2 regions of the Saccharothrix violaceirubra genome follow, and region 1 is predicted to be linked to the other one. Evidence: riboswitches for the same ligand, from Rfam matches in the RefSeq annotation. Region 1 holds a riboswitch; the other holds the start of a gene.
What was found. Region 1 has a riboswitch for cobalamin ahead of metE (5-methyltetrahydropteroyltriglutamate--homocysteine S-methyltransferase). Riboswitches for the same ligand answer to the same signal wherever they lie in the genome.
Positions count from the first base shown of each region.

Region 1 (7,112 bases):
AAGCGGCGCGAGGTCGAGGACTGATGCCTCATCGAGGAAGGGTGACGTGACTGTGTCGCGTGGACATCCGCGGCTGGTGACCGCGAGGCCGCCCGGACCGCCTACCCGACGTCGCCCGATGCGGATGCGAGTACGTGACCGGCGGCGGTGCGCACGTGCCGGTGGCCGTCGGCCGGGAATGCCGGCGGCGCGGCGGGCAGCAGGTCGCGCAGGACGTAACCGCACTTGACCGCCACCCGGCAGGACCACTGGTTGTCGACGGCGTGCACAAGGTCCAGTCGGGTGAGCACGACCATGTCCTGGGTGTCCAATGCCCACTGCGACACGGTGTCCGTTACGCGAGTGGCGACGCCCTGGCCCCGGGCATGGGCGGCGGTCCAGTAACCCACCTCGGCCATCTCGGCGGATCCCACCTTCACCACCACGTGCCCCAGCGGGGTGCGGTCGTCGGCATCGGCGGTCACGGCGAAGCTGAACCGGGTCGCGGTCACCCAGCCGGCGGTTTGCGCGTCCAGCCACTGCCCGGCCTCGGCTTCGCCGGTCAGGGAAGTGGCAAGCCGACGACGCAGCAGCGGATCGCGGTGCGCCGCGACCAGCGCCGGAAGATCGGCCGGCCGCCACGGCCGCAGTCTCAGCGCGGGTGCCGGCCCGGTGGCCGGCACGGACAGGACGACCGTCATGGCCAGGATTCTCCACCGTCAGGTCAGGCGGTATCAGCAGTTCAGGACACCGGAAGTAGCGGGGGACTCGACGCGATCGCATCGCCGACGTCACTGGACGCTAGGACGGTTCCCGCCACGCGCGTTCGTACGCGGCGCGGCGGTCCTTCTCCTGGTCGAGCGTGCGACGTCGGCGGGCCTCGGTGCCGGCGCCCGCCGGGAAGCCGTACTTGGTCAGCCGGTGGTCGGTGCTCTCCGCCGCGTACGACAGGGAGAAGTAGACGCCCACGATCAGGCCGAGCGACCCGCACGCCAGCGCGAGCGGCAGCGGTGCGCCCACGGCCAGGACGAGCACCAGCGCGATGACGATCGTCAGCGGCAGGACCTGGAGGAACGACCGCACGGTGAACCACACCAGCCACGACGGCTTCGTGGCCTCGTGGAAGACCCACTCGCGGTGGCGTGCCGACAGCCGCCCGCCCACGAGGTACCACAGGCGCAGGGGGAACGCGGGTGTGCTCATGCCGGGTCCTTCCGGGCGGCCGTGATCACCTTCGTCAGGTGGGCGTGCAGTGCTTCGAGGTCCTCGACGGGCAAGCCGAGTTGTTCGATCACGGCCGGCGGCACGTCCAACGCCCGCTCCCGCAGTGCGCGGCCGGTGTCGGTCAGCGTGACGGCGAGCTGGCGCTCGTCGGCGCTGTCCCGGCCGCGCTCCAGGTAGCCGATCGCCTCCAGGCGCTTGAGCAGCGGCGACAGCGTGGCCGGTTCGAGGGCGAGCAGCCGGCCCAGCTCCTTGACCGACAGCGGCGCGTGCTGCCAGAGCGCGAGCATCACCAGGTACTGCGGGTGCGTCAGGCCCAGCGGTTCCAGGATCGGCCGGTAGATGCCGATCACCGCCCGGGACGCGACCGCGAGCGCGAAGCAGACCTGCCGCTCCAGCGCCAACGCATCGTCACTTCGTGCACTAATCATTTGTGCCCATAGTACGTGTCGTCGGCGCCGGACGGGCTGTGGCCTGGGTCGCGTCAGTCGAACCGGAGGTGCCGCACGGACGTGGCGTAGCGGCGCAGCCGTGCGCGCAGCGGACTGTCGTTGTCGGGCACGATCGGCAAACCCGCCGACCGGGCGATGGCGTCGGCGACCTGGGCCACGGTCCGGTCGTCGGTGTCGACGTGCTCGGCGAACTCGGGCTCGTGCAGGCGCTTGAGGCAGTGGTCCAGCTTGGACACGGCCCAGCCCTCGCGCTTCAGGCCCGGCCACAGACCACGCCCGCTCAACCGGGCGAGCACGGTCGCGGGCTCGGCCAGCAGCGCGAAGTGCTCGACCCGGTGGCCCTGCTCGCGCAGCCGGCCGACGATCTCCGCGAAGTAGTCGGCGTTGACCACCGTCATGGGAACGATGATCGGCCCCTCATGCTGTGTCAGGGCCAGGTCGAGCATGTCGTACACGCCGGTGCGCCACGTCGGGAGGTCCTGGAAGTCACCGCGCAGGGCCGGCGGCAGCAGGCGGTGCAGGGCGAAACCGAAGTACTCGGGGTCGGCGAGGACGCTGCCCTCGACCCGACGGTGCAGTTCGTGGGCGGTGGCGGTCTTGCCGCCGCCGAACGGGCCGTTGATCCAGATGAGCACGTTCGCGACCCTACATATCGGCTACGCTGCGCGGGCTGGTGGTTCGCCCCCCGACCGGGGCGAGGCAAGAGGGAATCCGGTGCGAATCCGGGACTGCCCCGCAGCGGTGAACGGGAACGAAAGCCGTCATGAGCACTGCGCGTCCACGCGTGGGAAGCGACGGCCGGTAGGAACGCGCTCGACGCCCGTGAGTCCGAAGACCTGCCACCGGTCCGTGTGCCCATCCGGGCGCACGGTGTCCGGTCGCCTCGCGGGAAGGGCACGGGCGCACCCCGTCACAGGGGTTCGCGCGAGCCTGCCCGCGAGTCGTCGGACTTCCCGCACGCTCGCGAGGAGAGAGCCTGTGACCAGCGGTATCGGCGCGACCGTACTCGGCTACCCGAGGATCGGACCGCGTCGTGAACTCAAGCGCGCCGTCGAGTCGTACTGGGCCGGGCGCAGCGACGCCGACACCCTGCACGCCGCGGCCCGGGACCTGCGCGTCGCCACCTGGCTGGAGCTGCGCGACGCAGGGCTGGACTCGGTGCCGTCCAACACGTTCTCGTTCTACGACCAGGTGCTCGACACCGCGTTCCTGGTCGGCGCGGTACCCGACCGGTACCGGCGGTCCTCCGCGTTGGACACCTACTTCGCGGCGGCCCGCGGCGACGCCGACGCGCCGCCGCTCGAACTGACCAAGTGGTTCGACACCAACTACCACTACCTGGTGCCCGAGATCGACTCGTCGACGGAGTTCCGGTTGGCCGACGACAAGCCGTTGGCCGAGTACCGGGAGGCCCGCGCGGCGGGGGTGCCGACCCGTCCGGTCCTGCTCGGGCCGGTGACGTTCCTCCTGCTGGCCAAGGGGTCCGCGGACCCGCTGTCGCGGTTGGACGCGTTGCTCGACGTGTACGTGGAGCTGCTCGGGGCGTTGGCCGCCGAGGGCGTGGAGTGGGTGCAGTTCGACGAGCCCGCGTTCGCCATGGACCGCGATGTCGCCGAACTCGCCGCGCTCGGGCGTGCCTACACGCGGCTCGGTGCCGTGGCGGCCCGGCCGAAGCTGCTGGTCACCGGGTACTACGGGTCGCTCGGGGCGGCATTGCCGGTGCTGGCCGCCACGGCGGTCGAGGCGATCGGGGTGGACCTGGTCGCGGGGACCATCGAGGGGATCGCGAGCGTTCCGGCGTTGCGGGACAAGACGTTGGTGGCCGGTGTCGTGGACGGGCGCAACGTGTGGCGCACTGATCTGCGTAAGGCGGTGGCCACCGCGGCGTCGCTGCTGGGGTCGGCCGCCGAGGTCGTGGTGTCGACGTCGTCGACCCTGCTGCACGTGCCCTACGACCTGGACGTGGAGACGTCGTTGGCGCCCGAGGTGTCGGCGCGGCTGGCGTTCGCCCGGCAGAAGGTCGCCGAGGTCGTGACCCTGGACCGGGCGTTGCGCTCGGGCGTGCCCCTGCCCGAACTGCCCGTCGTGGAACCCCGGCGGGACGAGGAAGTCCGCTTCCGGTTGGCGGGCGTGAAGGACCGTTCCCGCGCGCCTTACGCCGCACGGGTCGTCGCGCAGAAGGCTTTGAACCTGCCTCCGTTGGCCACGACGACCATCGGCTCGTTCCCGCAGACCGCCGAGATCCGGGCCGCGCGGTCGTTGCCGTCCGACGAGTACACCGCGCGGATGCGTGCGGAGATCGCCCGGGTGATCGCGTTGCAGGAGGACATCGGCTTGGACGTGCTCGTCCACGGCGAGCCTGAACGCAACGACATGGTCCAGTACTTCGCCGAGCACCTGGAAGGCTTCGCGACCACCCGGCTGGGGTGGGTGCAGTCCTACGGTTCGCGGTGCGTCCGGCCGCCGATCCTGCACGGCGACGTGAGCCGGCCGGCGCCGATCACCGTGCCGTGGACGGCCTATGCGCAGTCGCTGACCTCACGGCCGGTCAAGGGCATGCTGACCGGGCCGGTGACCATCCTGGCGTGGTCGTTCGTGCGCGACGACCAGCCGTTGGGGGAGACCGCCGACCAGGTCGCCTTGGCGTTGCGCGACGAGATCGCCGACCTGGAGGCCGCCGGGACGCGGATCGTGCAGGTGGACGAGCCCGCGTTGCGCGAGCTGCTGCCGTTGCGGGCCGTCGACCACCCGGCTTACCTGGAGTGGTCGGTGGACGCGTTCCGGCTGGCCACGTCCGGTGCGTCGGCTCGGACGCAGGTGCACACGCACCTGTGCTACTCGGAGTTCGGCGAGGTGATCTCCGCGATCGACGGGCTGGGCGCGGACGTGACCACGATCGAGGCGGCGCGGTCGAAGATGGAGATCCTGGACGATCTTCGTGCTTCGGGCTTCAGCCGTGGTGTCGGGCCCGGGGTGTACGACATTCACTCGCCTCGGGTGCCGGCCGTGGGTGAGCTGACCGAGCTGATCAAGGCGGCTTTGGCCGTCGTCCCCGGAGACCGGTTGTGGGTGAACCCGGACTGCGGCCTGAAGACCCGGGCCTATGCCGAGGTCGAGCCCGCTTTGCGGGCGATGGTCGCGGCTGCCCGTGAGGTGCGGTTGGGCTGATCGTGGGTCATGTGGCGTGCGCTCGGGTGAGCGTGCGCCACACGGCTCACTCGGTCGATAGTCGAAGCCTGGCAGTTTGGATATCGTGACTGGCGACCAATTTGATTTGCGTACGAATCGAGCGGTTTGAAAAAGGGAAATCTTCTATCCAGGCAATGAAGGCGGAAATTAGTTCCGACCTGCGGGAAAGTTCGATCTCGAGGGCGTCTTCGGACAGTTTGTGAAGCTGCTCCGAGGTGTCATGAAGCTGGTGGTCTGCCAGGTATAGTGCGATTGCTGACGCGAGGGCGCTGTTGATGTTCTTCGAATTTTTCGCGATGTCATTGAGGAATGAATTCGCGTCATCGAGATGGCCCCATCCGCTTCGTAGTCGACGTGCGATGGTGAGGTAGAAGTCGAAGTCGCCGAGGTGAATCCCGTGCTCTGTTGTGTAAACGAGCACCATCAGTGCCTCGATGTTCCCCTTCCATTCGACCGAGAGGTGCTCGGCAATTCGGTATATGCCAAGAATGCTGACTGCCAAATGGATGGGCAACAGGCTCTCTCGGCGCATAGGCCAATTTTTGGCCACGACATTCAGCACGTTTTCGCATACGGTCGCAGATCCATCTGTTTCCAGTGTTCCTATGAGATGGTCGTAGACCTCCTCGTCGCCGGGCCAGTCTCTGGCCAGCATGGCGACCGCACTGCGTCGCACAGCGCTCGATCCGGAGTGAAGGGACTCGATTGCCTCGTGTCGTCGCTCGTCGTTCGTACTGAACGCCAGGCTCATTTCCCATCCGGCTGCTTGGCTATTCGTTGACCTGGACTGGGACAACTCTTCGGTCAGGAAGGGCGTCCGGTGGCTCATCGGGACAAATGTGGCCAGTCGGCAGAAAGATGCGACGATGTCTTTGATGAATGATGCGGGCATGCGTTTCGGGCGGTCGCGTACCGTCTCGACAAGTTTGTCGAGCAAGCCTGAAGCCCATCGTTGGTCTGCTGCTGCAACCTGCCCGGTCTCGGCGAGGCAGTCCGCAGCGAACAGGAGGGCGTCGTTGTGACGTAGCAGTGATTCGACTATCTCCCGCACGGGGGAACCCTGACCGGAGAGCATGCCGATCAAGAGCAGCAGTGGTTCACGCCAGCCGTCGTCGTTGCGGCGAGCGCCGAAAACGTCGACCTTGAGCCAGTCGTAGTCCGCTTTACGGTGGTTGAACTCGCCGAGTACGTGGCCCGCGGCGAAGTACTCCATGAACGTGCGATGGACGAAGCCGAAGACGCCGTCACCGGTTTCGGCCAGGATGTGGGTACGCTCTCGCAGGTGGTTGATGATCTCCGTGGAGAGGGCTCGGGCTTCTGCCGGGGCCTTGGCGTACTGCGACGTGAGGTAGTCGGCGATCGTGGCGCGCAGCGGGCCGTACGGGATCGCGTTGACCTCGCCGCTGTGTGCGTCGGCAAGCATGCGTACGGCAACCCGTTGCAGCATCTCGGCCTTCTGGTCCGCACCGATGGGGAAATCGAGGCGCAGGGTCTCGCGGGTGTCGATCTTCTTGCGCTTGACGTCCCAGTCCTCCAGCAACACCGCCGTGCAGCGGGCATAGAGTTGCCAGCGCTTCTCCGGCAGGTCCTGGTGCTTGTAGATGATCGCCATCATCGTCAACAGCAGGGGGTTGCCCGCGAGTTCACGCAGCCTGGGGTTTTCGGTGATCCGACGGATCAGTCCGGCGGCGTCGCGATCGTCGTTCTCGACGGTGTAGTGCCGGTACCACCTCGGTACGAACTCGGTGATCTCCCGCAGGCCGAAGTCGAGCAGCGTGTGGTGGTCGAACCCGGCGAGGCCGAGTTCGGTGTCGTCGTAGCCGACGATCCTGGACGACACGATCACCCGAGCGTCGGGGAACCGGGTCGTGAAGGTGCGGAAGCGGTCGACGGCCCGGGCTCTGGCCGTAGGTTCGACGATCTCGTCCAGCCCGTCGAACAGCACCACGGCGCCACCGGACGAGAGCAGGTCGACGATGGCTTCCGACCCCAGCCGCACGCCCAGTTCGTCCTGGACGGTGTTCTCCAGGTAGGCCACGAAGTCGTCGGCTCCGGACAGCGCATACCGGCGCAACTCCACCAGGAACGGGACGGGCAGGTCCGCCAGTCCCTGCCCGGGTGGCGGGGCGGACGGGTGGCACAACGTCAGCATCGTGGCGTGGAGGAGAGTGCTCTTGCCGCTGCCCGGCCCGCCCAGCAGGACTTGGCGCGGCGTGGCACCGACGACGCGCACGGCGTCGGCGGGAACGGCTTCGACCTCTTCGTCCTCGG
Region 1 covers NZ_JACHJS010000001.1:3,491,986-3,499,097, reverse strand. Annotated here, with positions in the region: gene F4559_RS16650 (YkvA family protein) at 1-24, shown strand, start outside; gene F4559_RS16645 (GNAT family N-acetyltransferase) at 102-680, opposite strand; gene F4559_RS16640 (DUF5313 family protein) at 781-1,182, opposite strand; gene F4559_RS16635 (MarR family winged helix-turn-helix transcriptional regulator) at 1,179-1,631, opposite strand; gene F4559_RS16630 (AAA family ATPase) at 1,685-2,287, opposite strand; cobalamin riboswitch at 2,310-2,510, shown strand; gene metE (5-methyltetrahydropteroyltriglutamate--homocysteine S-methyltransferase) at 2,631-4,820, shown strand; gene F4559_RS16620 (NACHT domain-containing protein) at 4,867-7,112, opposite strand, start outside.

Region 2 (7,112 bases), 2.2 Mb from region 1:
GCTTCGCCGCCGATGCTCGGGCTGCTGTCGTTCCGCGCCCCGCTCAGCGTCGACGTCGTCTTAGGGGACGAGGATCAGCTTGCCCGTGGTGGAACGCGATTCCAGCAGGTAGTGGGCGCGGGCGGCGTCGGACAGGGGTAGCGCCGCACCGAGTATCGGGCTGAGCCCGGACGCGAACGCCTCCCGTACCGCGTCGGTCGAGTAGGTGCCCCACAGCCCGGTGATCGACACGCCCCGACCGAACACGTCGGACGCGTCGACGTCGAGCGGCGCGCCGCCCGCGTACCCGAACAGGACCAGGCGCCCGGTGCCGGTACGCAACAGGTCGAACGACTCCCGTGCGGTCGCGCCGCCGACCGACGACAGAGCGACGTCGATCGGTTCGAGCCCGGCCGACCATCCCGGTACCGAGTAGTCGACCACTTCATGCGCACCGAGCTGCGACGCGATCGCGAGTTTGTGCGCACCGCGTGTCGCCGCGACGACGATCGCACCGGCGCGTGACGCCAGCTGCACGAGAAGTGAACCGACGCCACCCGTCGCGGCCTCGACCAGGACACGGTCGCCGGGCGCGATCCGCCCGGCACGCGCCGCGGCGAGGGCGGTGGTGCCTTGGCTGAGCAGCGCGGCGGCTTCGTGGTCGGACAACGTGTCCGGCACTTCGACGGGTTCGGTTAGCACGGCATGCGACGCGTAGCCGGGACCCGTCGGCACGCCCGCGAGCCGTCGACCGTCCGCGGTCACGCCGACGACCTCGCCTCCCAGTGGTCCTGGTTCGTCGGGGATGGGTACCCACGGGAACAACCCGCGAGCGTGTCCGGAACGCAGCAACGTGTCGCCGAAGTTGACACCCGCCGCCGTGACACACACCAATTCCTGCCCCGGGCCGGGTACGGGATCGGGTACCTCGACCTCGTGCAGTACTGACGGTGACCCGAACTCTTTGTACTGGACAACTCGCACGTCGAAAACCTTCCTCGGTGGACTGGCGGGACCGGCGGATTGGGTGGCGGGCCGGACCGGAGATGGGGCGGACCGGTGGTCCGCTTGTATCGAGATTGATGCGGCTGGCGGTCCGCTCGGGGGCGCGGCTGTACGGACCGGCGGTCCGCCAAGGTTTCGTCGGTGCGAATGACTGGGGCGCGCACTTCTTGCTCGTGTTTGCGCTGGTAAGCGACTTTTGAGGCCTGGATCGTCGGTCCGCGTCGTTCGGTACCCGTCGACCCGTCCAGTGGCTTTGTCAGCGCGCTTCTACTCGTCGTGGATCGTGATGCGCGACGGTTGTCCATTTGTGTCTACGGGCCTGGGTTCGTCGTGGGTCGAGATCGACGGCCGGGTAGGGGTACGGGGTGGTGGCTGTTCGCGTTGATTTCACCCGTTCAGGGGTGGTGATCCGGATGGGTCTTCATTCGGAGTGGATCGGTGGTCTGATTTCGGTGTCAGGGGTGTGGACCAACGGTCCGCTTTGGGTCGGCTCGGTGCGGACCGTTGGTCCACTTGTCTGGGCGATGCCGCGGACCGGCGGTCCGTTTTACGTCGTCTACGATACGGACCACCGGTCCACTTCGGTAGGGGAGGTTCGGATGGCCGAACGCAGGGACGCCGCGCGCAACCGTGCCGCGATCCGGTCCGCCGCCGCGCGGTTGATCCGCGAGCGTGGACCGGACGGGTTCGTGATCGAGGATGTCGCGGCGGCGGCGGGTGTCGGGAAGGGCACGGTGTTCCGGCACTTCACCGACCGTGCGGGGCTTGTGCGTGCGGTGGTCGAGTTGGCGTCGCGGGAGTGGCGCACGGAGTCCGACGCGTTGTTCGACGACGCGGACATGGCGCCGGACGAGAAACTGGTCACGTTCGTCGGCCGGTTGTTCGACCACGTCGTCGACTCCCTGCCGCTGGTTCGCGCGCTGGAGTTGTCCGAGTTCGACCAGTCCGGGTGCGACGACAACACCGTGCTCGTGCACAGGCGGATCTCGGACCTGATCGCGCAGGTCAACCCGGACGCCGACGCCCGGTACATCGCGCACGCCCTGCTCGCGCTCCTGCGCGGCGACGTGCTCCACCACCAGCTCGTCCGATCCGGCCTCGATCTGGGGCGGGTCCGGGCGGGTGTGATCGCGCTCGCGCGTTCGGTGCTGGTCGGGGACTTGGAGCGGGCCGGGCGGGATGCGACGATGCCGGGGCTGTCGAAGGGGTGAACGAGGAAGCCGGTGGGAGTCCGGCGCGGTCCCGCCACTGTGACCGGAGCGCATCCGGGAGTCAGGAACTCGGCCCCCGATCCAGACCGGACCCGGGCGTGGACACCCGAGGAAGGACACCGCCGCATGGGCGCGCGTTTCCCCTTTTCCGCCGTCGTAGGCCATGACGACCTGCGCACCGCACTCCTGCTTAACGCCGTCCACCCCGGCATCGGCGGGGTGCTCGTCCGGGGTGAGAAGGGCACCGCGAAGTCGACCGTGGTGCGCGCGCTGGCCGCGCTCCTGCCCGAACTGGACGTCGTCGCGGACTGTCGCTTCGGGTGCGCGCCCGAGGTCGACGCGGAGTGCCCGGACGGTCCGCACGGCGACGCGTCGGCGCACCGGCGCCCGGCCCGGCTGGTGGAGTTGCCCGTCGGCGCGACCGAGGACCGAGTGATCGGTTCGCTCGACCTGGAGCGCGCGCTGACGGAAGGCGTCCGCGCCTTCCAGCCCGGCCTGCTCGCCGCCGCACATCGGGGCGTGCTCTACGTCGACGAGGTCAACCTCCTGCACGACCATCTCGTCGATCTGCTCCTCGACGCCGCCGCGATGGGACGCGCACACGTCGAACGCGAGGGCGTCTCGGTGTCGCACGCCGCGTCGTTCCTGTTGGTCGGCACCATGAACCCGGAGGAGGGCGAACTCCGGCCGCAGCTGCTCGACCGGTTCGGTCTTACGGTGTCCGTACGCGCATCACGGGACGTCGCCGTACGCACGGAGGTCGTCCGCCGCAGGCTCGCCTACGAGGCGGACCCGGTCGGGTTCGCCGCGCGATGGCAGGACGACGACGCCGACCTGGCCCGGCGGATCGTGGACGCCCGTGCGCGGCTCGCGTCGGTGGTGTTGCCGGACGCCGAACTGCGACGGATCGCGGCGGTGTGCGCGGCGTTCGAGGTCGACGGGATGCGCGCGGACCTCGTGGTCGCACGCACCGCGGTCGCGCACGCCGCTTGGCGTGGTGCCGAAGAGGTCGCCGAGGAGGACGTGGCGGCGGCCGTGCGTTTGGCGTTGCCGCACCGCCGGCGCCGCGACCCGTTCGACGAGCCGGGGTTGGAGGAGGAGCAGCTGGAAGACGCCCTCCGGCAGGGCGCGGAGCACGCCGCCCAAGATCCCGACGACGACCCGGACGGTCCGGATGATGGGCCGCAGGGGGGCTCGGACGGTCCGGACGGGGAATCCGGCGGTGGGGCCGGCGAGTCGCGGGACGCACCTGGAAAGTCCACTTCGGATGGTCGCACGCACACGCCCGCACCGGCCTTCCGGGCCCGCCTGCTCCAGGTGCCCGGCGTCGGCGAAGGTGCGCCAGGGCGTCGTTCGCGGGCGCGGTCGGCGGCCGGACGTGCCGTCCGGCCATCCACCGTGGACGGATCCGGTGTGCACCTGATCGGCACGCTGCAGAGCGCCGCCCCGCACCAGAACGCCCGGGGCCGCAGTGGTCCGGGCCTGGTGCTGCACGCCTCCGACCTGCGCCGCGCCATTCGCGAAGGCCGGGAAGGCAACCTGGTCCTCTTCGTGGTCGACGCGTCGGGCTCGATGGCGTCGCGTCAGCGCATGTCCGCGGTCACGGGCGCGGTCATCTCCCTGCTGCGCGACGCCTACCAGCGTCGCGACAAGGTCGGCGTGATCACGTTCCGGGGCGCGGCGGCGGACCTCGCCCTGCCGCCGACGAACTCGGTCGACGCCGCCGCCGCGAGGCTGCGCTCCCTCCGTACCGGAGGACGCACTCCGCTCGCCGACGGTCTGCTGCGCGCGAAGAAGGTCCTGGACACCGAACGCGTCCGCGATCCGCGCCGCCGTCCGCTGCTGGTCCTGCTCACCGACGGCCGGGCCACGGCGTCCGGCGTCGGCGGCGACCCGGTCGACGCCGCGCTGCGGGCCGCGTCCCTGCTCGTGGGCACGGCCGCGGTGGTCGTCGACTGCGAGAGCGGGTTCGTGCGGCTGGGCCTGGCCGGTCGCGTGGCCGCCACGCTCGACGCCGCGTGCCTGCGCCTGGAGGAACTGTCCGCCGATCAGGTCGCGGGCGTCGTGCGCGCCGCGCGAGCCGCGTAGGGAGCGCCGCATGCCACAGGGAGTTCCCGCCGTCACGCCCGAAGACGGCCTGACCACACGCCAGAGGCGCAACCGTCCGCTGGTCGTGCTGCACACCGGTGAGATGAAGGGCAAGTCGACGGCCGCCTTCGGCTTGGCGTTGCGCGGCTGGAACCAGGGCTGGTCGATCGGCGTCTTCCAGTTCGTGAAGTCCGCCAAGTGGAAGGTCGGCGAGGAAGCCGCGTTCCGCGCGCTCGGCCGCCTGCACGAGCAGACCGGCGAGGGCGGACCCGTCGAGTGGCACAAGATGGGCGAAGGCTGGTCGTGGTCGCGCAAGGCGGGCACCGCGGAGGACCACGCCGCCGCCGCGCTCGAAGGGTGGCGTGAGATCGCCCGCCGCATCGCCGACGAACGTCACGGCGTCTACGTGCTCGACGAGTTCACGTACCCGCTCAAGTGGGGCTGGGTCGACGTCGCCGAGGTGGTCGACGTCCTGCGCACGCGTCCTGGGCACCAGCACGTCGTGATCACCGGCCGGCACGCGCCGCCGGACCTGGTCGACGCCGCCGACCTCGTCGTGGAGATGACGAAGGTCAAGCACCCCATGGACGCGGGGCAGAAGGGCCAGAAGGGGATCGAGTGGTGAACCGGCTGGTGGTCGCCGCGCCCGCGTCCGGCAGCGGCAAGACCACCGTCGCCACCGGGTTGATGGCCGCGCTGCGTCGTGCGGGCGACCGGGTCGCGCCGTTCAAGGTCGGCCCGGACTACATCGACCCCGGCTACCACGGCCTGGCCACCGGTCGGCCCGGCCGCAACCTCGACCCCGTGCTCGTGGGCGAACACCGCGTGCCGGGCCTGTTCGCGCACGGCTCCCGCGGCTGCGACATCGCCGTGGTCGAAGGCGTGATGGGGCTGTTCGACGGACGCGTCGACACCGAGGGCATCGGGTCGACCGCGCACGTGGCCAAGCTCCTCGGCGCGCCAGTGCTGTTCGTCGTCGACGCGCGTGGTCAGAGCCGCAGTCTCGCCGCGCTGCTGCACGGGTTCCGCGGCTACGACCCGACCGTGCGGTTCGGCGGCGTGGTCCTCAACCAGGTCGGGTCGGATCGGCACGAGCAGGTGTTGCGCACGGCGTGCGCGGACGTGGGCCTCGACGTGCTCGGAGTGCTGCCGCGCGACGACAAGTTCCGGCTGCCGTCACGGCATCTCGGCCTGGTCACCGCGGCCGAACACGGCGGCGAGGCGGTCGCCGCGGTCGACGCCATCGCCGAGGCCGTGGCACGGCATGTCGACCTGGGCGCCGTGCGTCGCCTCGCCGCGCGGGCACCCGCGTCCGTCGTCGCGGCGTGGCGTCCGGAGCACGAGGTCGACCACGTGCCGGGCCGACCGCTGATCGCCGTCGCGGGCGGAGCCGCGTTCACGTTCGGCTACGCCGAGCACGCCGAGCTGCTCACGGCGGCGGGCGCGGAGGTCGTCGTGCTGGACCCGTTGCGGGACAAGGAACTTCCCGACGGCACGGCCGGGCTCGTGCTGCCCGGCGGGTTCCCCGAGCAGCACGCCGTGCGGCTGTCCGCCAACGTCACGCTGCGCACGGCCGTCGCCCGGTTCGCCGCCGCCGGGGGACCGGTGCACGCCGAGTGCGGCGGCCTGCTCTACCTCGCCAACTCGCTGGACGGCCTGCCGATGTGCGGAGTCGTCGACGCCGAAGGCGCCATGACGCCGCGCCTCACGCTCGGCTACCGCGACGCCGTCGCACCGACGGATTCCGTGCTGGCCCAGGCGGGAACGCGGATCACCGGCCACGAATTCCACCGCACGGCGCTCACGACTCCGCACGGAACCGAGCCCGCGTGGCGTTGGCACGGCCCGGATCGGCGGCCGGTGGCCGAGGGATTCGTGGTGGGCGCAGTCCATGCTTCCTACCTGCACACGCATCCCGCAGGTGCGCCGGAGTCCGTCACGCGCTTCGTACGCGCGTGCGCGACGACGCCCGCGTGGTACTGAGGCCACTCGTCAGTGGATCTCGAACGCGCGGTACGGTCGTGGCCCACCAAGCCGTACACGTCGTGGGGAGCAGTTGTGATGACTGGTCGGGTCTCCTTCGTGGGCGCCGGTCCCGGTGCCGCCGATCTCATCACCCTCCGGGGCGCCAAGCGGATAGCCGAGGCGGACGTCGTGCTGTGGTCGCCCGCCGTGGTCGAGGTCGAGTGCGTGCGCGACCACGCCCGGCCCGACGCCCGGCTGGTCGACTTCTCCCGCGTGAACGCCGAGGAAGTCGCCGACGTCTATCGGCACGCGTCCGCCGCGAAGCTCGCCGTCGTGCGGCTGCACGCGGGCGACCCCACGCTGTGGGGCGGCGTGCGCGAACAGCACGAGCTGTGCCGGAAACTGGGCCTGGACGTGGAGATCGTGCCCGGCGTCTCGCCGGTGTCGGCAGTGGGCGCGTCGATCGGACGCGAGCTGACCGCGTCGGACGTGGCGTCCTCGCTCGTGCTGACCGGACCCGAGACCGCCGAGCACGTCGAGGAGTTCGCCGCGCACGGCAGCACGCTCGTCGTCCAGGCATCGGGGTCGCGCACGGGGCAACTGGTGGAGAAGCTGCTCGCCGGCGGCTACTCCGACGAGACGCCGGTCGTGGTGGCGTACAAGGTTTCCCTGCCGGACGAGACCATCGCGCACACGACGGTCGGTGGGCTGGAAGCGTGCGTGAAGGAGCACAAACTCTACCGCACCACGCTGTTCCTGATCGGTGACGTCCTCAAGCCGAACGCCGCGCGTGCCCCGCGTGACGGTGTGGTCGCCCGGCCGCGCAAGTGGGCCCGGCGGGCGTCCGCGTCGGACGCCGCGTGG
Region 2 covers NZ_JACHJS010000001.1:1,322,676-1,329,787, forward strand. Annotated here, with positions in the region: gene F4559_RS36215 (cytochrome P450) at 1-141, shown strand, start outside; gene F4559_RS06780 (quinone oxidoreductase family protein) at 61-744, opposite strand; gene F4559_RS06785 (TetR/AcrR family transcriptional regulator) at 1,584-2,195, shown strand; cobalamin riboswitch at 2,162-2,286, shown strand; gene F4559_RS06790 (putative cobaltochelatase) at 2,322-4,283, shown strand; gene cobO (cob(I)yrinic acid a,c-diamide adenosyltransferase) at 4,294-4,908, shown strand; gene F4559_RS06800 (cobyrinic acid a,c-diamide synthase CobB) at 4,902-6,266, shown strand; gene F4559_RS06805 (cobalt-precorrin-4/precorrin-4 C(11)-methyltransferase) at 6,345-7,112, shown strand, end outside.
Region 2: it holds a riboswitch for cobalamin, as region 1 does, so the genes downstream of both, F4559_RS06790 (putative cobaltochelatase) here and metE (5-methyltetrahydropteroyltriglutamate--homocysteine S-methyltransferase) in region 1, are expected to answer to the same signal.